One region of the Pseudoclavibacter chungangensis genome, then DNA from elsewhere that is predicted to be linked to it. Evidence: predicted binding sites of a transcription regulator. Region 1 holds the regulator's gene; the other holds the start of a gene.
What was found. The regulator LexA, encoded in region 1, represses DNA repair genes until DNA is damaged. The targets are predictions, from matches to a motif close to TCGAACANNTGTTCGA.
Positions count from the first base shown of each region.

Region 2: a site for LexA is predicted at 3,036-3,051, ahead of HNR16_RS08265 (Rv2578c family radical SAM protein). Genes of this name have one in related genera too.

Region 1 covers NZ_JACCFV010000001.1:1,972,086-1,983,027, reverse strand. Annotated here, with positions in the region: gene HNR16_RS08905 (hypothetical protein) at 1-365, shown strand, start outside; gene HNR16_RS08900 (class I SAM-dependent methyltransferase) at 393-1,001, opposite strand; gene hflX (GTPase HflX) at 1,055-2,698, shown strand; gene lexA (transcriptional repressor LexA) at 2,784-3,437, opposite strand; gene HNR16_RS08885 (LysM peptidoglycan-binding domain-containing protein) at 3,687-4,127, shown strand; gene HNR16_RS08880 (histidinol-phosphate transaminase) at 4,225-5,313, shown strand; gene hisB (imidazoleglycerol-phosphate dehydratase HisB) at 5,324-5,929, shown strand; gene hisH (imidazole glycerol phosphate synthase subunit HisH) at 5,926-6,576, shown strand; gene priA (bifunctional 1-(5-phosphoribosyl)-5-((5-phosphoribosylamino)methylideneamino)imidazole-4-carboxamide isomerase/phosphoribosylanthranilate isomerase PriA) at 6,652-7,398, shown strand; gene HNR16_RS08860 (SseB family protein) at 7,418-8,338, shown strand; gene HNR16_RS08855 (DUF1844 domain-containing protein) at 8,378-8,755, opposite strand; gene infC (translation initiation factor IF-3) at 8,997-9,635, shown strand; gene rpmI (50S ribosomal protein L35) at 9,646-9,840, shown strand; gene rplT (50S ribosomal protein L20) at 9,880-10,263, shown strand; gene HNR16_RS08835 (TrmH family RNA methyltransferase) at 10,370-10,942, shown strand, end outside.
Region 2 covers NZ_JACCFV010000001.1:1,837,180-1,848,121, forward strand. Annotated here, with positions in the region: gene HNR16_RS08250 (growth/differentiation factor) at 1-23, opposite strand, end outside; gene HNR16_RS08255 (TFIIB-type zinc ribbon-containing protein) at 31-1,560, opposite strand; gene HNR16_RS08260 (SPFH domain-containing protein) at 1,569-2,846, opposite strand; gene HNR16_RS08265 (Rv2578c family radical SAM protein) at 3,061-4,131, shown strand; gene HNR16_RS08270 (flavin reductase family protein) at 4,316-4,816, shown strand; gene HNR16_RS08275 (superoxide dismutase) at 4,939-5,535, shown strand; gene HNR16_RS08280 (acyl-CoA dehydrogenase family protein) at 5,613-6,788, opposite strand; gene HNR16_RS08285 (beta-ketoacyl-[acyl-carrier-protein] synthase family protein) at 6,785-8,056, opposite strand; gene HNR16_RS08290 (class I adenylate-forming enzyme family protein) at 8,053-9,564, opposite strand; gene HNR16_RS08295 (DUF1801 domain-containing protein) at 9,718-10,059, opposite strand; gene HNR16_RS08300 (tRNA (cytidine(34)-2'-O)-methyltransferase) at 10,122-10,604, shown strand.

The DNA of each region.
Region 1 (10,942 bases):
GCTGCGCGGGCGCGACGAACGGCGTCGACGAGGTCGAGGACACGGCGGCCCCGAGCGCGACGGCGACCCCGGAGCCCACGCTCGAGATCGCGGCCGTCGCGGATCCGGGCCACGGCTGGATCAGCGTCTCCGGGACCGTCACCGGGGTCGCCGGCCAAGGGACGTGCACCGTGACGATCTCGCACGAGGGGGAGGAGGATCGCGTTCGCACCTCGACCGCACTTCCGAGCGAACGGGGCACGACGTGCGGTCACCTGTCCGTGGAGGTCGCCGCATCCGGCCTGTACGAGATCCGTCTCGAGGTGACGGAGCTGACCCCGGATCCGCTCACGGCCGAGACCTCGATCGAGTACACGGCGGCCTGACCCCGTTCGCTCGCCGCCGATGCCGCGTCAGCGCGGACGTCGCACCGTGAGAACGCGGAAGCCGCGCGCGTTCGCGGTGCGCTCCACGGTGGCGGGAGCGAACCGTTCCGTCAGCCATCGCTGCAGGGAATCCGCACCGAGCTGTTTCGCGACGACGAGATGCGCCTCGCCCCCGGGCGCCAACCGCGGCAGCCATGCGTCGAGGAGCTCGTGCAGTGCTGCCTTGCCGATACGGATCGGCGGGTTCGACCAGATCACGTCGAAGGTCAGCTCGGGCGGCACGTCCCGCGCCGTGCCCGCGTGGAGATTATCGAGCCCCAGCGTGCGTGCGTTGTCGGCCGTCAGGGCGACCGCTCGTTCGTTCACGTCGACGGCACGGACGTCGAGTCCGGGCGCCTCGAGTGCGAGGGCGATCGCGATGGGACCCCAGCCGCAGCCGAGATCGAGGGCGGTCCCCGTGGACGGCGGCGGCGGCACGCTGTCGAGGAGGACGGCGGTGCCCGTGTCGAGGTGCTCGGCGCTGAAGGTCCCCGCCGCCGTCGCGACCTCGACCCGGTGGCCGCGCAGCTCGACCGTGATCGTGCGCCGACGATCGGGCGCCCCGGGCGACGCGGTGAAGTAGTGCTCGGCGTTCATCGCCCCGACGCTAGCAAAGACGTCACGGGGGACACGGGCGTAGACTGGCCGGAATGCTCGATGACGACCGAACCCCCGAAACCGACGCCGCAGGCCACGACGCGCACGAAAGCCGACACCGCGACGACGACGTGGTCGCCCGCGTGCTCGGCCACGCCGAGGGACGCCGATCGGCGACCGTCTTCTCGGGCGATCAGGCGGGCGGACGGGCGCAGGCCCTCCAGGCCGACGACGCCGCCGCGACGGGAACCACCGACGACGGCGCCCAGTTCGCCCGCGAGGAGCGCGCGGGCCTCCGCCGCGTCGACGGGCTCTCGACCGAACTCGAGGACGTCACCGAGGTCGAGTACCGACAACTTCGGCTCGAGCGGGCGGTGCTCATCGGCGTCTACCGCGCGGGAACGCTCGAGGACGCGGAGAACTCGCTGCACGAACTCGCGGCCCTCGCCGAGACGGCGGGAGCCGAGGTCCTCGACGGTGTGCTCCAGCGGCGGCCGAATCCTGATCCCGCGACGTATCTCGGACGCGGCAAGGTCGCCGAACTCGCGGACATCGTCGCCTCGCTCGGCGCCGACACCGTCGTCGCCGACACGGAACTCGCGCCCAGCCAGCGGCGCGCCCTCGAGGACGCCGTCAAGGTGAAGGTCATCGATCGCACCGCCGTCATCCTCGACATCTTCAGCCAGCACGCGAAGAGCCGGGAGGGCAAGGCGCAGGTCGAGCTCGCGCAGCTCGAGTACCTCCTCCCACGCCTGCGCGGTTGGGGCCAGTCGATGTCCCGACAGGCGGGTGGACAGGTCGGTTCCTCGGGTGCGGGGATGGGGTCGCGCGGCCCCGGTGAGACGAAGATCGAGTTGGATCGTCGTCGCATCCACACGCGCATGGCGAAGCTGCGTCGACAGATCGCCGGTATGAAGTCCGCGCGCGACACGAAGCGGCAGGAACGTGAGCGCAACGCCGTCCCGTCCGTCGCGATCGCCGGCTACACGAATGCCGGGAAGTCGAGCCTGCTCAACCGGATCACGAAGGCGGGCGTCCTGGTCGAGAACCAGTTGTTCGCGACGCTCGACGCGACGGTCCGTCGCACCGAGACCGAGGACGGCCGGCCCTACACGATCGCCGACACGGTGGGGTTCGTGCGCAACCTACCGCACCAGCTCGTGGAGGCGTTCCGCTCGACGCTCGAGGAGGTGCAGAACGCGGACGTGCTCGTGCACGTCGTCGACGCGTCACACCCCGACCCCGCGGCGCAGCTGTCGACGGTTCGCGACGTGATCGCGGACGTCGACGGGCGCGACATCCCCGAGATCGTCGCATTCAACAAGTCCGATCTCGTGGGGCCCGAACGCGAACTCGAACTGCGAGCCCTCGTCCCGGACGCCGTGTTCGTGTCGGCTCGAACGGGGGCGCGCGTCGAGGAGCTCCTCGAGCGCATCGCCGGAACGCTCCCGACCCCCGAGGTCGAGCTCGATCTCGTGGTCCCGTACTCGCGGGGGGACCTCGTCTCCTACCTGCACGATCGCGGGGCGGTGCTCTCGAGCGAGCACATCGCGGACGGCACTCGGCTGCGCGCTCGCGTCCACCCCGATCAGCTCGGGCTCTTCGACGGGCTCATCGAGCATCCCGAACTCGTTCCGGGGTTCGAGGCCACTCGGCCCGGCGTCCGTCGTCGGCCGGCGGGTACGCCGCGCGACTGAGAGCGGTTCGCGGTGCTGGCCCGCGCGAACCGACGCGGGCCCGTGTGGACGGACGGGTCCGTCGCCCGGCTTCGGTGCGACCCGCTCAGATCGAGCGGAGGACCGCCACGACCTTGCCGAGGATCTCGGCCTCGTCGCCCGGGATCGGTTCGAACGCCGAGTTGCGGGGGAGCAGCCACGTGTGACCGTCGCGCTGGCGGAACGCCTTGACCGTCGCCTCGCCGTCGAGCATGGCCGCGACGATGTCGCCGTTCTCGGCGACCCGCTGCTGGCGGACGACGACCCAGTCGCCGTCGCAGATCGCGGCGTCGATCATCGACTCGCCGACGACGCGGAGCAGGAACAGCTCGCCGCCGCCGACGATCTGGCGCGGGAGCGCGAACACGTCCTCGACCTGCTGCTCCGCCGTAATCGGTGTGCCCGCGGCGATGCGGCCGACGAGCGGCACGTACGCTGCATCGGCCTTCGGCTCGTCGATCGCGTCGTCGACACCGGGGACCTCGACGAGCACCTCCATCGAGCGTGAGGCCCCGGGCGTACGCCGGATCGCGCCGGCCAGCTCCAATTGCGTGAGTTGGTAGGCCACGCTCGAGAGCGAGGCGAGGCCGACGGCGTCACCGATCTCCCGCAGTGACGGTGGGAAGCCACGCTGCACGACGGTGTGTGCGATGTGCGCGAGGATGCGCTGCTGCTTCTCGCTGAGCGGCTTTGCCCCGTCCGGGGCGGTGCGTGCGGCCATCGTGGCCTCCGATCTCGGCGGTTCGAGCGCGTGTCCGTGGGTGGTGGTGCACTCGTCGTGTTCGGCAACGACGATACCGGTCGTCAGGTGCGGAACGCACATTTCTTCGAGTGTCGTCTCGAACACCTCTCCGAAACATCGGTACAGCGGGTTGACATCACGAGGAAATCGAACGTATATTCGAGACAGATGTTCGAAGGGGCCTCCCGGCCGAGGCCCCTTCGCACATCTCGAGCACGAGGAGCCGTCATGAGCATCGCCGTTGTCGCCGAACGTCCCGCCGGGGTCTCGCTGTCGAGCCACGTGCCGTCCCGCCCGGCCGAGTCGAGTCGAACGACGTCGGACGCACGGGGCGTCGGCCGTTCCCGCGTATCGGGACGTTCGCTCCGTCTCACGACCCGCGGTCGCGTGGTGTTCGGCGCGCTCGCGCTCGTCGCCCTCGCGGCACTCGGATTCGGCACCGCGAGCGCCATTGCGGCGGTCCCGAGTGCGGTCGCGACCGACGTTGAGGCCACCACCGACTTCACCTATGTCACGGTTCAGCCCGGTCAGTCCCTCTGGGACATCGCGAGCACCATCGCCGACGATCGTGACGTCCGCGACGTCGTCGCCGAGATCAGCACGCTGAACGGGCTGCAGGGCGCGCAGATCGAGCCCGGTCAGCGTCTCGCGCTTCCCACCTGGGTCTGAGCGCGAGACATCGATCGGAGCGCGACGACGCGCACCGTGGAGGTGTCCGTCCTCCGGCGGTACGCGCCGCCGCACGACGGCGCTCTAGCATGGTGGGGTGACCCAGCTCGACGATCTCCCCATCCGTGACGACCTCCGCGGCCTCAGTCCGTACGGCGCCCCACAGCAGCCTGTGCGCGTCGCCATCAACGTGAACGAGAACCCGTACCACGTGCCCGAGGTCGTCGCCCACCGGATCGTCGAGGCCATCGCGCGGGAGCTGCCCGGGCTCAATCGGTACCCGGACCGCGAGTTCACGGCACTCCGCGAGAAGCTCGCCTCCTATCTCGGCCACGATCTGACACCCGATCAGCTGTGGGCGGCGAACGGCTCGAACGAGATCATGCAGCAATTGCTGCAGGTGTTCGCGGGGCCCGGGCGACGCGTGCTGAGCTTCTCGCCCAGCTATTCGATGTATCCGCTCCTCACGCGCGGTGTCGGGAGCGAATTCGTCACCGCGTCCCGCGACGACCGCTTCGCCGTGACACCGGAACTCGCACGCGAGGCGATCGAGCGCGAACAGCCCGACGTGACCATCCTCTGCACGCCGAACAACCCCACGGGGACCGGCATGTCGCTCGAGACCATCGAGGCCGCCTACGCGGCGACGACGGGCGTGCTCATCGTCGACGAGGCCTACGCGGAATTCCGGCACGACGGCGAGCCCAGCGCACTCGAACTGCTGCCGGGACGCGAACGCCTCGTCGTCTCCCGCACCATGAGCAAGGCGTTCGCGTTCGCGGGCGTACGGGTCGGGTACTTCGCGGCGGCGCCCGTCGTGGCCGACGCGGTGCGCCTCGTTCGACTGCCCTATCACTTGTCCGCACTCACCCAGGCGGCCGCGGGGGCTGCGCTCGACTGTGCCGACGTCATGCTCGGTCAGGTCGAGGCGATCCGTGTGCAGCGCGACCGCATCGTCGAGGAGGTGACGGCGCTCGGCTACGCGCCCTATCCGAGCGAGGCGAACTTCGTGCTCATCGGTGGCGTGGACGACCCGCGCGCAATCTTCGAGGGGATGCTCGAGCGCGACATCCTCATCCGCGATGTCGGGCTCCCCGGCACGGTGCGCGTGTCGGCCGGTACGGAAGAGGAGACGAGCGCGTTCCTCGCGGCGCTGGCGGAACTCAGCCGTCCCGCGACGGCCTAGGGTTGATGACATGAGCACACCACGGACCGCCACGGTGACGCGGTCGACGAGTGAGTCCTCGATCGAGTTGACGATCGATCTCGACGGGACCGGTGTCGCGGACATCGCGACGACGGTGCCGTTCTACGACCACATGCTCACGGCCTTCGCGAAGCACTCGCTGAGCGACCTCACCGTGCGTGCGAGCGGCGACACGGACATCGATGTGCACCACACGGTCGAGGACACGGCCATCGTGCTGGGGCAGGCGATCCGTCTCGCGCTCGGCGACAAGTCCGGCATCGCCCGCTACGGCGACGCACTCGTCCCGCTCGACGAATCGCTCGCCCGGGCGGTCGTCGACATCTCGGGGCGACCGTTCCTCGTCCACGAGGGGGAGCCCGAGGCGTTCGTCTATCACCTCATCGGCGGTCACTTCACGGGTGCGATGGTGCGTCACGTGTTCGAGGCGATCACCTTCCACGCCGCGCTCACGGTGCACATCGACCTCGTGCGGGGACGCGATCCGCACCACATCGCGGAGGCCGAGTTCAAGGCGTTCGCCAGGGCGTTCCGTGCGGCCAAGCGTCGTGACCCCGAGGTCGTCGGCGTGCCCTCCACGAAGGGCAGCCTGTGACGACGGGGCGGCCGAGCGTCGTCGTCCTCGACTACGGCTCGGGCAACGTCCACTCGGCCGTCAAGGCGCTCGAGGCGGCCGGGGCCGACGTGGCACTCACCGACGATCGCGTGGCCGCGAGCGAGGCCGACGGACTCGTCGTTCCGGGTGTCGGTGCCTTCGCGAACGTCATGCGCGCACTCGACGAGCACCGGGTCGGTGAGATCGTCGGTCGTCGGCTCGCGGGTGGACGCCCCGTCCTGGGCATCTGCGTCGGCTTGCAGGTCATGTTCGAGGCGGGCCTCGAGGGCGGTGCGGTCGTGCCGGGGCTGGGTGAGTGGCCCGGCGAGGTCCGGCGCCTCGAGGCCGACGTCCTTCCGCACATGGGGTGGGACACGGTCGATGCACCGGAGGGCTCGGTCCTGTTCGACGGCATCCGCGACGAGCGCTTCTACTTCGTGCACTCGTACGCCGCACCGCGCCTCGATCTGCAGCCTCACCCGCGCGCGCGGCCGGTTCACGTCACGACGTGCACTTACGGCGAGACGTTCGTTGCGGCCGTCGAGAACGGTCCGCTCAGTGCCACACAGTTCCACCCCGAGAAGTCCGGCGCCGCAGGCATCCGGCTCCTGAGCAATTGGATCGGCTCGCTCCGTGGCGACGGCTAGGCGGGCGCCCGCCTTCCGAGCGGAACCCCACGCGAACGAGTCCATGCCGACCGAGCAACCATCGAGGAACACCACGTGAGCGAATTCAACGCAGCCCCCGAACTCGTCCTCTTCCCGGCCATCGACCTCGTCGACGGCAAGGCCGTCCGGCTCGTGCAGGGCGAGGCCGATTCGGCGACCGACTACGGCGATCCCGTCGAGGCGGCGAGCGAGTGGGCCCGGCAGGGCGCGCGCTGGCTGCATCTCGTCGACCTGGACGCCGCGTTCGGTCGTGGCGACAACCGTGCCGTCATCAAGAAGATCATCCGCGCCGTCCGCGACGTCAAGGTCGAGCTGTCCGGCGGGATCCGGGACGACGAGTCGTTGCAGCGCGCCGTCGACACGGGCGCGAAGCGCGTCAACCTGGGCACCGCCGCGCTCGAGAATCCCGAGTGGGCCGCGAGTGTCATCGCGCGTTACGGCGACCTCGTCGCGGTCGGGCTCGACGTGCGGGGCACGACGCTCGCCGCGCGGGGCTGGACGGAGGAGGGCGGCGACCTCTGGGAGGTCCTCGCCCGACTCGAGGCGGCCGGCTGCGCGCGGTATGTCGTGACGGACGTCACGAAGGACGGCACGCTGCGCGGACCGAACCTCGATCTGCTGCGGGAGGTGCTCTGCCGGACCGATCGCCCCGTCATCGCGTCCGGTGGCGTCTCGGGCCTGTCCGATCTCATCGCACTGCGCGAGCTCGTGCCGCTCGGTCTCGAGGGTGCCATCGTCGGTAAGGCGCTGTACGCGGGCGCCTTCACCCTTCGTGAGGCCCTCGACGTGGCGGGCGACTGAGCGGACGGACGAACCTCTCGTGGCCCAGCTCCCCGAACACTTCCGCGCGAGTGCGTCGGATTCCGCCGGTCAACCGTGGGCGGGTCGGTCGTTCGACGACAACCCGTACCGTGACGACGACGGATCGACGCCGCAGGAGGTCGCGCGGGCCATGGTCGACTTCCAGGCCGGTGAGACGGGACCCGAGCGGGTCGTCGATGCGCTCCGGCACGCCCGTGTCCTCGTCCCGCTTATCGCCGAGCTCGGGGAGGCCGGGGCGAACGACGAGGGCGTGACGGTCGACAAGTCGGCCGAGCTCTCCATCGTCACGGTGCAGGGGCCGGACGGGCGACCCGTCCTCCCCGTGTTCACCTCGACGGACGCGATGCGCGCCTGGAATCCGGATGCGCGGCCCATCCCCATCGGTATGCGGCGCGTGGCCGCCGCCGTCGTCGAGGAGGGGACCGATCTCGTGATCGTCGATCCGGGGAGTGCCACCGAGTTCGGGATCCGCCGTCCCGCGAGCTGGGCGATCGTTCGCGACGAGCCCTGGACGCCGGCGTGGAGCAACGAGGAGGTGGCGACGGCGGTCGCGGCCGGTGTCTCGGCGGAGCCGCTCGTCGAGGCGATCGAGATGGGACCCGGCGGCCTCGGTGTCGGGCTCGAAGGGCCCGAACTGCTCGTCACCCTGCGTGTCCCCGATTCCGCGCCCCGTGACGAGCTCGCGGCCCTCGCCACCCGCGCACAGACGGCGTGGCAGGAGGACGAGTCGATCGCCGTCGGCGTCGACTCCATGACCCTCCGATTGGCACCCGTCTCGGCCTCGCCGCTCGCCGCGGAGTCCGCGCCCGGCGCACCGGGGGAGCCGGGGGAGTCCGGCGAGTCGGTGGAGCCCCACGCATCGTCGTCGACTCGCCGCGTGCGCGATCTGTTCCGGCGGCGCCCACGCGACGGGGCCTGATCGTTCGGACGCGATCCGGCCCGGACGGCCGGGCCGACGTCACCCGTAGACGGGGCCCGTGAGGTCCTCGCCCGGGCCCTTCCCGACGGGGTCGGGGTACGGGGACGCCTCGCGGAACGCGAGCTGGAGCGAACGGAGCCCGTCGCGGAGCGGTCGGGCGTGGTGGTCACCGAGGTAGGGGAGCGACGCGGTGAGGAGGCCCGCGAGGGCCGAGATGAGCTTGCGTGCCTCGTCGAGATCGCGTGCCTCGTCGCCGTCGAGCTCGCCGAGGCCGCACTTGACGGCCGCGGCGCTCATGAGGTGGACGGCCGTCGTCGTGATGAGTTCGACGGCGGGGACGTCACCGATGTCGCGCAGGGCGTCGTCGAGGGCCTCCCGGGCATCGCCGGGCTCATCGGTGGTGGGGGACTGCGACACGATGTTCCTCTGCGGTCGGCGACGTGATAGAGTGGCCGACGGTTTCTGCTGTGCAGGAACCGGAAGCAAGAGGATTCGTCCCACCCGCGCGGCCGCTTACAGGCTACCGGGTCGTTCCACTCCCCTCCGACCACGGAGGCGTGGGCCGTGTCGCGGCCCTTCGGGTGGAGAAGCGCTCGCGCGTGCGCGGCGGGGTGATGTCGTTCTCGTTTCCACACCGTCGAACATCTGAGGAGCTCTCATCAGCGAACCACGCATCAACGACCGCATTCGTGCCACTGAAGTACGACTCGTCGGTCCCGGCGGGGAGCAGGTCGGTGTCGTCAATGTCGATGTCGCACTGCGTCTCGCCCAGGAGTCGGAGCTCGACCTCGTCGAGGTCGCCCCGAACTCGAAGCCGCCCGTGGCCAAGATCATGGACTACGGCAAGTTCAAGTACGAAGCGGCGCAGAAGGCCAAGGAGGCCCGTCGCAACCAGGCGAACACGGTCCTCAAGGAGGTCCGCTTCCGTCTGAAGATCGACAGCCACGACTACGAGACCAAGCGCAAGCGCGCGATCGGCTTCCTCGAGGCAGGCGACAAGGTCAAGGCCATGATCCAGTTCCGCGGCCGTGAGCAGTCGCGTCCCGAGCTGGGCGTGCGCCTGCTCCGCCGCTTCGCCGAAGAGGTCGCCGACTACGGCACCGTCGAGTCGAACCCCACCATCGACGGCCGCAACATGGTCATGATCATCGGCCCGCTCAAGGCGAAGTCCGAGGTCAAGGCCGAGGCCTCCGCCCGCCGCAGCGAGGCGAAAGAGGCCGCGCGCGCCGCGAAGCACCAGAACACCCCAGCACCGGAGTCGGCCGAGGCCGCCTCCGGCTCAGAGACATCGGAATAAGGAGACAGCGATGCCGAAGCAGAAGACCCACTCGGGGGCCAAGAAGCGCTTCAAGGTCACCGGAAGCGGCAAGATCATGAAGCAGCAGGCGGGAATGCGCCACAACCTCGAGGTGAAGGCGCCGGGCCGCAAGGCGCGCCTCAACCAGGACCAGGTGCTGTCGCCCGCCGACGCCAAGGTCGCCAAGAAGCTCCTCGGTCACTAGTACCGGGCCCCACAACTACTTCAGGAGAACTCCAGACTCATGGCACGTGTCAAGCGGGCGGTCAACGCCCAGAAGAAGCGTCGCGTCATCCTCGAGCGCGCATCCGGTTACCGCGGACAGCGTTCGCGCCTCTACCGCAAGGCGAAGGAGCAGGTCACCCACTCGCTCGTCTACAGCTACCGTGACCGCCGCGCGAAGAAGGGCGAGTTCCGTCGCCTGTGGATCCAGCGCATCAACGCCGGCGCGCGTGCGAACGGCCTCACCTACAACCGCTTCATCCAGGGCCTCGGGCTCGCGGGTGTCGAGGTCGACCGCCGCATCCTCGCCGAGCTCGCCGTGAACGAGCCCGCGACGTTCGCCGCGCTCGTCGCGACGGCCAAGCAGGCACTCCCCGAGGACACCTCGGCGCCGAAGGCCGCGTAGCCGCAGTCCGCACGACGGATTTCGATGGGGCGACCGGAGCACAGCTCCGGTCGCCCCATCGACGTCCCAGCCAACGAACGAGTACGAGTCGGAAGAGGTCGAGAGCGTGATCGAGAGTCCACGGAACGCGCGTGTGCGCGAGGTGCGCCGTCTGGCGCAGAAGTCGGAGCGGCAGGAGACGGGACTGTTCCTGCTCGAGGGACCGCAGGCGGTTCGGGAGGGGCTCCGGGACCGCCCCGACCTGATCGAGGAGTTCTTCATCACGCCGACCGCGCTGGAACGTCATACCGACCTGGGAGACCTCGCGTTCGAGGCGGAACTCGAGGTGCAGTTCGCGACGGAGGAGGCGATCGACGCGATGGCGGACACGCGGACGCCGCAGGGGGTCGTCGCCGTGTGCCGACAGTTCCCGGTGTCGCTGCGCACGGTCTTCGACGGGGAGCCGCGGCTCGTCGCGATCCTCGAGGAGGTGCGTGATCCGGGCAACGCGGGGACGATCATCCGCGCCGCCGACGCGGCGGGTGCCGACGCCGTCGTGCTGACGGGCCGTGCGGTCGACCTCTACAACCCGAAGGTCGTCCGGTCGACGACCGGTTCGCTCTTCCACGTGCCGATCGCCGTCGACGTCCAGCTCGATGCGGCCGTGGATCGGGCGCGGGAGGCGGGGCTGCGCGTCCTC
Region 2 (10,942 bases), 130 kb from region 1:
CCGAGCGCGTGGGTGATGATCATGTCCGCCTCACCAGAGGATCAGGGCCGAGAGGCCGGCCGCGATGACGCCGAGCACTTCGGCGATGCCCGTGAAGACCCAGAGCCGCGTCATGTTGAGCGGGACCGAGCCCATCGTCTCGCCCGTGCGACCGTTGACGGCGATGTAGTGGAGGAGCTTGCGACCGCCCGACTTCTCCTCCTGGTAGCTGTAGAGCCACACGGGGAGGTACGCCGCGATCCACCGCTCCCCCATGATCTCGACGTCGCGCCGGTCCCAGCGCACACCGCGGTCGTAGAAGGAGATGGTGTCGAGGCTGCGGTACCGGCCGATGTCCTCCGTCTGCATCGCGGCGGGTTCGTAGAGCGCATCGACGTCGACGTCGCGACGCTGGGAGCTGAACCCCGCGAGGTAGTTCGCGTCGTAGACGACCGCGTTCTTCGTGTCGAACGGCATGATCGAGTTGATGATGTTGTTCGTGTTGCGTGATGCGTCCTGGTCGCGCTTGTCGGAGGCCGACTCGAGCGTCAGGTCGTCGACGTGGAGCGAGAACCGACGCCCGACGCGGTAGACGTCGTAGTCGAATCGGCGCTCCGTCTCGTCCTTGCCGACCGAGACGGTGTACGTCCGCGTCGTGTGCTCCCCCTCGCCCTCGAACGTCAGGTTCGCGTTGACGTCGACGATCATGTAGGGGAGGTAGACGCCGAGCACGTTCTCCGGGCTGAACTCGCGGATGAAGCGGCGGTTCGCGAAGAATCGACGCTTCTTGACGAATGCGCCGATCCGTTCGACGGCCGCGTCCTTCGGGAGCGAGAACGGGAGGACGACGTCGGGGACGGCACCGTTCGGCATCTGCTCGTTGATCGAGAGCGTGTTGCGACACCACGGACACCTGGCCTGCATCGCGTGGTTCGTGTCGATCGAGATCTCGGCACCGCACGCGGCGCACTTGAAGCTCACGACCTGGTCGGTGCCGGGCACGATGTTCTGTGAGCCGGATCCGATGACGCGCCCTCGCAGGTCGCCGATCGGGGTGTCGAGGTGGAACGCCTCGGTCGCGAGGGGGGTGCTCCACGCGTGACGGCAGAAGTGGCACACGAGCATGCCGCTCGGGATGTCGAGCTGGATGTCGCTCGATCCGCAGCTCGGGCACTTGCGGATTCCGTCGCCCGAGCCCGCGGCCGTGTCGATGACCGTGGGCCCGTCGTGCTGCTCGTACACGATGTCGGGTGCTTCGCCGGGCCCGTAGCCGGCCTCGCGCTCACGATCCCGGACGCGGTTCACGTCGTCCCACGTCGCGTCCTGGAACGCCTCGGGTGGCGTCACCTCGACCGCCTGATCGGCGGGGATCGGTTGCGGCGGGGGCGGGGCGCCCTGTGCGGCGCTCGCGGGGTCGGCGTACGGCTGCTGCACGGGCTGCTGCTGCACGTGCTGCTGTGCGGACGGCTGCTGACCCGGCCCCGGCGGCACCTGGCCGGGCGCGCCGTGGGGCTGCGACGGTTGCCCGTTCCACGGCGCCCCGGGCGGCACGCCCTGCCCGCCCGTGCCTCGATCGCTCACGATGTCGCCTACAGCCCGAGCGCCTTGGCCTTGGCCGCGTCGTAGTCGGCCTGCGTGATGAGCCCCTGGTCGAGCATCGTCTTGTACTGGGCGAGCTTCGCGATGGGGTCGTCACCGCCCTGTTGGGGCGCCTGGCCCTGCTGCGGTTGCTGATACTGCGGCTGGCCCTGCTGCGGTGCCTGCTCGTACTGCGGCTGGCCCTGCTGCGGCTGCTGATACTGCTGCGGCGGCACCTGCTGGTACGGCTGCTGTCCGGCGGGCTGCTGCAGGCCACCGGCGGCACCGGTCGCGGCGTTGAGGCCCATACCCATCATGGCGATGTTCGTCGCACCGCCACCGCTCTCGCCCGCCGCCTGCATGCCGCGTGCGACGGATTGCTGGAGGAAGGAGTTGCCGCGGTTGCCGCCGAGCGCGTCGGCCTTCTTCACGTCGGAGAGCAGCTGGCGCGTGTCCTCGTCGTACTCGATGGCCTGCAGCGCGACCTTCACGATCGTGAGCCCTCGGTCGCTCGTCCAGCGGTAGCCCTCTTCGACGGCGGCCGAGAGCGACTGGGCGAAGCCCATCGAGTCGCTCTGGATGCGCGCGATGCGGTTCCCCTTGCTCGGGTCGTTCGTGTACAGCGAGAACGCGGGTGCGAGGGCACTCACGACCTCGTTGAACAGCTGCGTCGCTGCATCGTTGTCGAGATCGGTGAAGTCGAACACGTGACCGCCGGGCTGCAGGTAGGTGAGCGGCACGAACTGGCTCGCGAACAGGATCGGGTCGACGATGCGGAGCGTGTAGGTGCCGCGCGTGATGGCCCCGACCTGTGCGCCGAGGTAGGCGTCGTCCCAGTAGATCTCGCTCTGGGTGCCGAAGCGGTTGTTCGGCAGCTCCCGCAGGTTCACGTAGAACACGAGCTGCTGGCTTCCGGGCTGCCCGCCGAATTTGAAGCGCTCCCACGAGGTCTTGATGAGGGGGCTCACGATGCCGTCGCCCGCGAAGACCGACTGCGAGTTCGGGTCGTCACTGCGCCACTCGTAGCCGCCCGGCTGCGCGATGAAGCCCGTGATGCGGCCGTCCTGGAACGTGAGCACGCCCGTGCCCTCGGGGACGACGATCTTGGAGCCGTTCGAGATGATGTTCTCGGAGCCGCGCACGTTGGAGCCGCGACCCGCGTTCTGGCCGGACGGGACGCCGGGGAAGATCGCCGCGGTCGGCGCGACCTGCGGCGGGACGATGAAGTCCTTCCACTGGTCGGCGAGGGTCCCACCGAGTGCTCCGACGAATGCCTGGATGAATCCCACGGTCCTGCTCCTTCGATCTGGGGCGAACCGAGCGGCACGTGCGCGCTCGGGTGGGCCGACGAGGGGTGCCCCGCAGCGTGGGGCCCTTCGCACCTCGGCACCTCATTCGACCACACGCGGCCCCCGTCGCCAATCATCTCGCGGCTGACACCCGGTCAACCTCCCGGCGGGCGCGCGATTGACATGCCCTCGAATATTTGTTCGAATACTCGGCATGCGATGGCAGGGACAGTCGGTGGGCACGGTGGACGATGCGGCCCTGCCCGGCATGGAGCGCGTCGACGGCCTCGTCCGTTCGGTCACGACGCCGGAGTTCGCGGGCGTCACGTTCCACGAGATCATGGCGCGCTCGGCACTCAATCGCGTGCCGCGCGCGTCGGACATGCCGTTCGAGTGGACCGTGAACCCCTACCGCGGGTGCTCGCACGCGTGCGTGTACTGCTTCGCGCGCGGCACCCACACGTATCTCGATCTCGACGGCGGCGAGGACTTCGACACGCAGGTCGTCGTGAAGGTCAACGTGGCCGACGTCCTGCGGCGCGAGCTCGCGCGCCCCTCGTGGTCGCGTGCCGCACTCCAGCTCGGCACGAACACCGATCCGTACCAGCGCGCCGAGGGGCGCTATGCGCTCATGCCGGGCATCATCGACGCGCTCGCCGAGTCGCGTACGCCGTTCACGATCCTCACGAAGGGCACCCTCCTGCGTCGGGACCTCCCCCGCCTCGTCGAGGCGCGCCGCCGTGTGCCGGTCGGTCTGGCGATGTCGATCGCGGTGTACGATGAGTCGCTGCAGCGGTCGATCGAGCCGGGCACGCCGTCGGCCGAGGCCCGCCTCGCGACCGTCCGCCGAGCGGTGGACGCGGGATTCGAGGTGACCGTCTTCCTCATGCCGATCGTCCCCCACCTGACGGACTCGCACGCGGCACTCGACGAGGCGCTCGATCGCGTGCGTCGCGCCGGTGCGACGCGCGTCGTCTGGGGCGCACTGCACCTTCGCCCCGGGGTCAAGCCCTGGTTCATGGCCTGGCTCGAGCGCGAACACCCGGACCTCGTGCCGCGGTACCGCGGGCTCTACCCGGGCACGGCGGTCGACGCCCCGAAGGCGTACCGCTCGTGGCTCTCGGAGCGCGTGCGCCCACTGCTGCGCCGGCACGGCCTCGAGCGCGCGATGCGCCCGCTCGCACAGGGACGATCAGCGTCCGCGGCGCACGAGCCGATCCCGTCCCGGAGCGCCGTGCGCCGGACGGGTCCAGCCGCGACCGTCGGTGCGCCGACCCTGTTCTGAGCCGCTGCGCGCCTTCCCGTTGCATCCAGGTCGGTCCCGTTCGCCTCCACGTCGGCATCCACGTCGTCCCACGTCCGAGCGTGACGCCTGTGACGCGGCCACCTTGACTTCAAGTGCACATGAAGTCTTACAGTGGGTGCATCCGGACGGTGAACGTCCGGCAGACGACGAACCTGGAGTCCGGATGACGATGACGCTCGCGACCGACCTGGCGACCGCGTTCAAGGACGCGTTCCGCGAGCACCCCGCGGGGACCGCACTGATCACGGCCGCGTCGCCGTCGGGCCCGGTCGGGCTCACGGCGTCGAGCGTGGCCTCGGTGGGCCTCGATCCGGTCGCGATCTCGTTCTCGGTGACCCGGGCGACGGGCAGCGCCGGGGCACTCCTCGCGGCCGACACCGTGCTCGTGCACCTGCTCGACGCCCGTCACGTCGCGATCGCGCAGCAGTTCGCGGTGAGCGGTGGCGAGCGGTTCTCGCCCGCCCAGGGCTGGGAGACGCTCGAGACCGGTGAGCCGTTCCTGCCCGTCGTGCGGACGGCACTGCGGGCGCGCCCGCTGCACCGGATCCCCGTCGGCGCGTCGACCCTCGTCGTCGCCGAGGTGCTCGACATCCGCAGCGGCCCCGCGGCCGAGCCCGTCGTGTACCACGATCGCGCGTTCCGCTCGCTGGGCGCCCCGCACTGATCCTCCGCCCCGCGACCCATCCGACCCGCGACACCGTCGCTTCCCGAACCAACCGGACGTCCACCCGGACGATTCCGGTCCCCCTTCGCCGTGTGTGCGGCGAACCGATGAAAGGACCGACCGTGGCTGAATTCACGCTTCCCGATCTTCCCTACGACTACGCCGCACTGGAGCCCCACATCTCGGGCCGCATCATGGAGCTCCACCACGACAAGCACCACGCCGCCTACGTCAAGGGCGCCAACACCGCCATCGAGCAGATCGCCGAAGCCGCCTCCACCGGCGACCTCGCCAACATCAACAAGCTCGAAAAAGACCTCGCCTTCAACCTCGGCGGCCACAACAACCACTCCATCTTCTGGAAGAACCTCTCCCCCGAGGGCGGCGAACCCCACGGCGCCCTCAAGGACGCCCTCGAGAACCGCTTCGGCAGCATCGAGAACTTCCAGAACCTCTTCACCTCCGTCGCCCTCGGCGTCCAGGGCTCCGGCTGGGCCGTCCTCGGCTACGACGACACCGCCGGCAACCTCACCACCTTCCAACTGTTCGACCAGCAGGGCAACATCCCCTTCGGCGTCACCCCCCTGCTCCTGCTCGACGTCTGGGAACACGCCTACTACCTCGACTACCAGAACGTCCGCGCCGACTACGTCAAGGCCTTCTGGAACATCGTCAACTGGAACGACGTCGCCGAGCGCTACACCACCGCAACCAACTGACACCCCCACACAAACACCGCGGGCCCGCACCAACCGGTGCGGGCCAACGGCATTCACGCGTCCCGGGGCCGCTCCGGTCAGTCCTCGTCGAGGAGGGCGGCGGCGAACATGGGGCGCGCGGCGTCCTCGCTCGGCGGGTGGAAGAGGCCGGCCGCGGCGTCGCGGTAGAGGCGGCTCGCCTCGGAGCGGTTGTCGAACCCCGCACCGCCCGAGCAGCGCAGCGCGATCTCGGCCGCATCGAGCGCGGCCCGGGCCGCAGCGATGCGCGCGCTCACGAGCCGGAGCGGCCAGGCGGCGCCGTGGTCGACGAGTTCGTCGACGTCGCGCGTGATCGCGTCGAGCTGGGCCGAGACGGGCTCGAACGAGCTGAGGCCGTCGGCGATGCGCACGCGCCACTCGGACACCTCGGCGAGTGTCGTCCCGGCCTTCGCGGAGCGGCGTGCGCGCAGCGCCTCGGCGGCGACGCGGAGCGAGCGCTCGGCGACACCGGCGTAGACGGAGCCGATGAGCAGCTGGAAGTTCGCGGTGATGCCGAACGTCAGGAGGTCGGGGTGGCGTCCGGGCGGGATGCGTCGGACGACGCGGTCGGCGCGCATGCGTGCACCGTCGAGCGTCGTCGCGCGGCTCTGCGAACCGCGCATGCCGAGCACGTCCCAGTCCTCCGAGACCGTGATCCCGTCGGTCTCGCGATCGAGGAATCCGAACACGAGGCGCGGGTCGTCGGGGTCGGCGGTATCGAGCCCGTGGGTGATGAGTCGCGTCCACGCGGGCGAGAGCGAGGTGAAGATCTTGACGCCGCTCAGCAGGTAGTCGCCGTCGGGCGCACGCTCGGCGACGGTGTTCGAGCCCTGCAGCACCCAGTCGTTGCCGGGCTCGCTGATCCCGAACGCGAAGAGCTCACCGTCGGCGGCGTCACGGAACACGTCGTCGAGCGAGTCGTCGCCGCGCTCGGCGAGGACGCGCGCGACGCCCGTGCACATGAGGTGCATGTTGACGGCGAGCGCGGTCGCGCCCGCTGCGGTCGCGAGGCGGCGCTGCAGGCGCGCAACCTGCTGCAGCGTGAGCCCCGGGCCGCCGAACGATTCCGGTACGAAGAGGCGCAGGTAGCCGCGATCGCGGAGCTCGGCGAGGTCGTCGTCGAAGAAGGCGTTCTGCCGGTCGACCTCCCCGGCCCGCTCGCGGATGCGCTCGAGCAGTTCGTCGGGCAGGTACTCCTGCTCCAGTTCGGCGATCCTCGCCAGTCGGTCGGTCATGCCGTCTCCTTCCCGTCCGCGCGCGCGAACAGCAGCGCGCCGTTGTGTCCGCCGAACCCGAACGAGGTCGAGAGGACGGTGGGGACGTCGGCCGCGCGTGCCGTGCCGGCGACGATGTCCCATCCCTCGAACGCCGGGTCGTCGAGGTTGATGGTCGGCGGGACGAGCCCGGTCCGCATCGTCTCGATCGCGATGAGCGCCTCGACGACGCCGGAGGCGCCGAGGAGGTGGCCCGTGCTGGACTTCGTCGCCGTGACGGGGATGCGTCGCGCGTCCGGGCCGAGTGCGCGCTCGAAGGCCGCGATCTCGGCCGCGTCGCCGAGTGGCGTGCCCGTACCGTGTGCGTTGACGTGTGCGACCTCGGCGGTGTCGACGCCGGCGTCCGCGAGGCAGTCGGTGATGGCTCGCGCGGCGCCGCGACCCTCCGGGTGGGGCGCGGTCGCGTGGTGGGCGTCGCTCGAGGCACCGAAGCCGATGACGCGTGCGAGCGGCGCGGCGTCGCGGGCGCGCGCCGCGTCGGCGGCCTCAAGCAGGGTCGCCGCGGCGCCCTGCGCCATGACGAATCCCGTGCGGCCGCGGTCGAAGGGTCGGCTCGCGGTCGTGGGGGCGTCCTCGAAGCCGGTGGCGAGGGCGCGCAGGTTCGCATTGGACGCGAGGTTGACGGGGCCGAGGCAGTCCTCCATGCCGACGACGAGCACGGCGTCGGCGTAGCCGTGTCGGATGCGGCGCATGGCCTCGCCGATGCCGACAGCCCCGCTCGCGCACGTCGCGCACACGGCGTGCGAGGAGCCGCGGGCGCCGCGTCGCTGGCTGATGAGGGCGGCCGCGGCGTCGGGGGCGCCGTGCATCGAGAGCGTGCCCGGAACGGCGCGCGGGCCGCGGGCGTCGAGGGTGCGCGTCGCGGCCTGCATCGCGTCGACGGGCCCCGAGCCGGTGGCGACCACGACGCCGAAGCGCTCGGCGTCCCAGGGCAGGAGCGCCGGGTCTGCGGCGACACCGGCGTGGGCGAGCGCCTCGTCGGCGGCGACGAGTGCCCAGTGCTGGACGGGATCGAGTCGCCGGGCGAGCCGCGGTTCGATGCCCACCGCGGGGTCGAAGCCTCGCACGAGGCCGCCGATGCGGACGGGAAGGCCTACGAACTCGGGGGCGTCGAGTCGGGTCACGGCGCTGCGTCCGTTCACGACGGCGTCCCAGGTCGAGGCGGCGTCGAGCCCGCTCGGCGTGACGGCACCGAGGCCCGTCACGACGACCTCCCGCCGCTCGGTCACAGCCGTGCCACCCGCCCCGCGCGGACGAGGCTCGCGACCTCGCCACGGCGGATCTTGCCGCCGACGGTGCGCGGGAGCTCGTCGACCCGGTACCACCGACGCGGCACGGCCTGGGGTGCGAGTCGTTCGCGTGCGTGGGCACGGAGGGTCTCGACGTCGGGGGCGTCCCCCTCGAGGACGAGCGCGACGACCGCGCCGAGTTGTTCGTGTGGTTCGGCGACGGCACTCACGGCGCCGATGCCGGGGACGCCGTCGAAGGCACGGTCCACCTCGGTGAGGGCGATCTTGTGGCCGCCCGAGATCGCGATGTCCCCCGCGCGCCCGACGAGTTCGAGGGTGCGCCCGTGCAGGCGCCCCTGGTCGTGCACGGTGGCCCATCCCCCGTCGTCGCGAAGTCGCTCGTCGGTGGTCGCGGCGAGGTATCCGTCGGAGCACGCGGCGGCGTGGATCCAGAGGGTTCCGAGTGCGCCGTCGGGCAGCACGGCACCCGTCTCGTCGCGGATCTGTGCGTCGATGCCGTCGTAGAGGTGGATGCGCGTGCCGTCGCCGTCGCGTCCGTCGCCGATGAAGCCGATCTCGGCCGCGCCGTAGTAGCCGATGAGGCGGACGCCGGGCAGGACGGCGGCGAGGCCCGCACGGATCGAGGCGGGGAGGTTCGCGCCGCCCGTCACGACGAGGTCGAGCGTCGCGTAGCGGGCCGGGTCGCGGCGTGCGACGTCCGTGAGGGCCTGGGCGATCGCCGGGACGCCCACGAGTCGCGTGATCCGCTCGCGTTCGATGCGCTGTCCCATCGTGATGGGGTCGAACGCGTCGGCGAGGTGCGCCTCACCACCGGTCGCGAGGCACTCGATGAGTGCGTAGAGGGTGAGGCTGTACGAGAGCGGCCCGGGCGCGAGCGTGGCGACGCCGGGCTCGGGGCCGAGGTGCGCGCTGGAGACGGCGACGTTGGCGCGGTACTGCCGACGGGTCTTGAGGAACGCTTTCGGCTCGCTCGTGGTGCCCGATGAGAAGAGGAGCAGGAACGCCTCGTCGTCGTCGCGGACGGTCGGCGGCGGGGCCGGCTCGACCTCGCGTTCGATGCGGCGGAACTCGTCGGGTGTGACGACGGTGCCGCCCCAGCCACGTGCCGCGAGGGCGTCGCGCAGGTCCTCGCTGTCGGTGACGACGAGGCCGATGCCGGTCGTGAGCACGACGCGGAGGCGGTGCGCGAGGGGCCAGCGCGGATCGATCGTCGCCGAGACGGCGCGGTACCCGGCGAGTCCGGCGACGATACGCGCGGCGTGCGCGGCGGAGCCGATGCTCACGGCCGTGATGGGGATGCCCCGCGTCTCGGGGGCGGGGACGGGCGGCACGGTCGCGGCGGCGTGGAGCCGTTCGACGGCCGCGGCGACCCGCCGCGAGTCCTCGACGAGGCCGGCGTAGCTGAGCGATTCGTCGGGGCCGACGATGGCGGGGCGATCGGGGTGCGCGGCCGCCACCTCCAGCACCGTCCGTGTGATCGGCACCATGGCCTCCCGTGTCTCGTCCCCGGCGTCGTTCGGTCGAGGCCGGGCCCGCCCTCGATCCTATCGCCGCCTTTCTGGACGGAGTTCACCTGCCGACACAGAGCACGCGCCCTCTCGGGCCTGCTCGAAGCCACATCGGGTCGGATCCAAGCCGTGTCAGGAGCGATTGTGTGCGACGGCGGCGCGGACGAGTGCGAGGAACGCGTCCTCGTCCAGTGCGTCGTCCTCGCGCAGGTCGATGGCGCGCCGCGTGCCGGCGTCGAGGCTCGCGTTGAACAGGCCGCTCGGGTCGTCGATCGACGCGCCCTTCGCGAAGGTGACCTTGACCTTGTCACGGTATCGCTCGAGCGTGCAGACGAGTCCGTCGGCCGAGAACGTCGGCACCCCCGCGGGGTTCGTGGGTTTCACCCACTTGCGCTCCTCGCGTGCATCGGGCGCGGCCCGCAGGATGAGGGTGCGCAGCAGGTCGAGGCGTGCGTCGCGCCAGTCGTCGCTCATGCTCGGAGACTACGTCGCCTCGGTGGGTTGGGTGGACGGCGCGCGGTGAGAGGATGTCCCCGATGTTCCACGTCCTCTTCTACGAACCCCGCATCCCCCCGAACACCGGCAACGCGATCCGCATGGTCGCCGCGACGGGGGCGACGCTGCACCTCATCGAGCCGCTCGGGTTCGAGCTGAGCGATGCGCGGCTGCGCCGCGCGGGTCTCGATTACCACGACCTCGCGAACGTGCGCGTGCATGCCGATCTCGACGCGGCGCTCGCGGCGGTCGCGGCCGACGGCACGGGTCGCGTGTTCGCGTTCACGACGCGCGGGAGTCGCTCGTTCGAGGAGCCGGACTACGAGCCGGGCGACGCGCTCCTGTTCGGCCCGGAGCCGACCGGGCTGCCGGACGCGGTGGTCGACGATCCGCGTGTGACCGATCGGGTCCGCATCCCTATGCTGCCGGGGGTGCGCTCCCTCAACCTCTCGAACTCCGCCGCCGTCGCGGTGTACGAGGCCTGGCGTCGGGTCGGCTACGCGGGGGCCGAAGCGCACGACTGACGCCTGGGCCCTCGACCGCCATCGCAGCCCTCAGCCGACACCGGAACCTCCACCTGACACCGGAGCCAACAGCCAACTCGGGAACCCCCGGCCGACACCGGAACCCTCAGTCGCCACCGGGACCCCACATGACACCGGAGCCAACGGCAAACTCGGGAACCCACAGCCGACACCGAAACCCTCGGCCGCCGCCGGAACCCCGACCCGACTCCGGAACCTCCATCTGACCCCGAGCCAACAGCCGACCCGGGAACCCCCGGCCGACACCAGAGCCCACAGCCAACAGGGGAACCCCCGGCCGCGACAGGAACCTTCAGCCGCCACAGGAACCTTCAGCC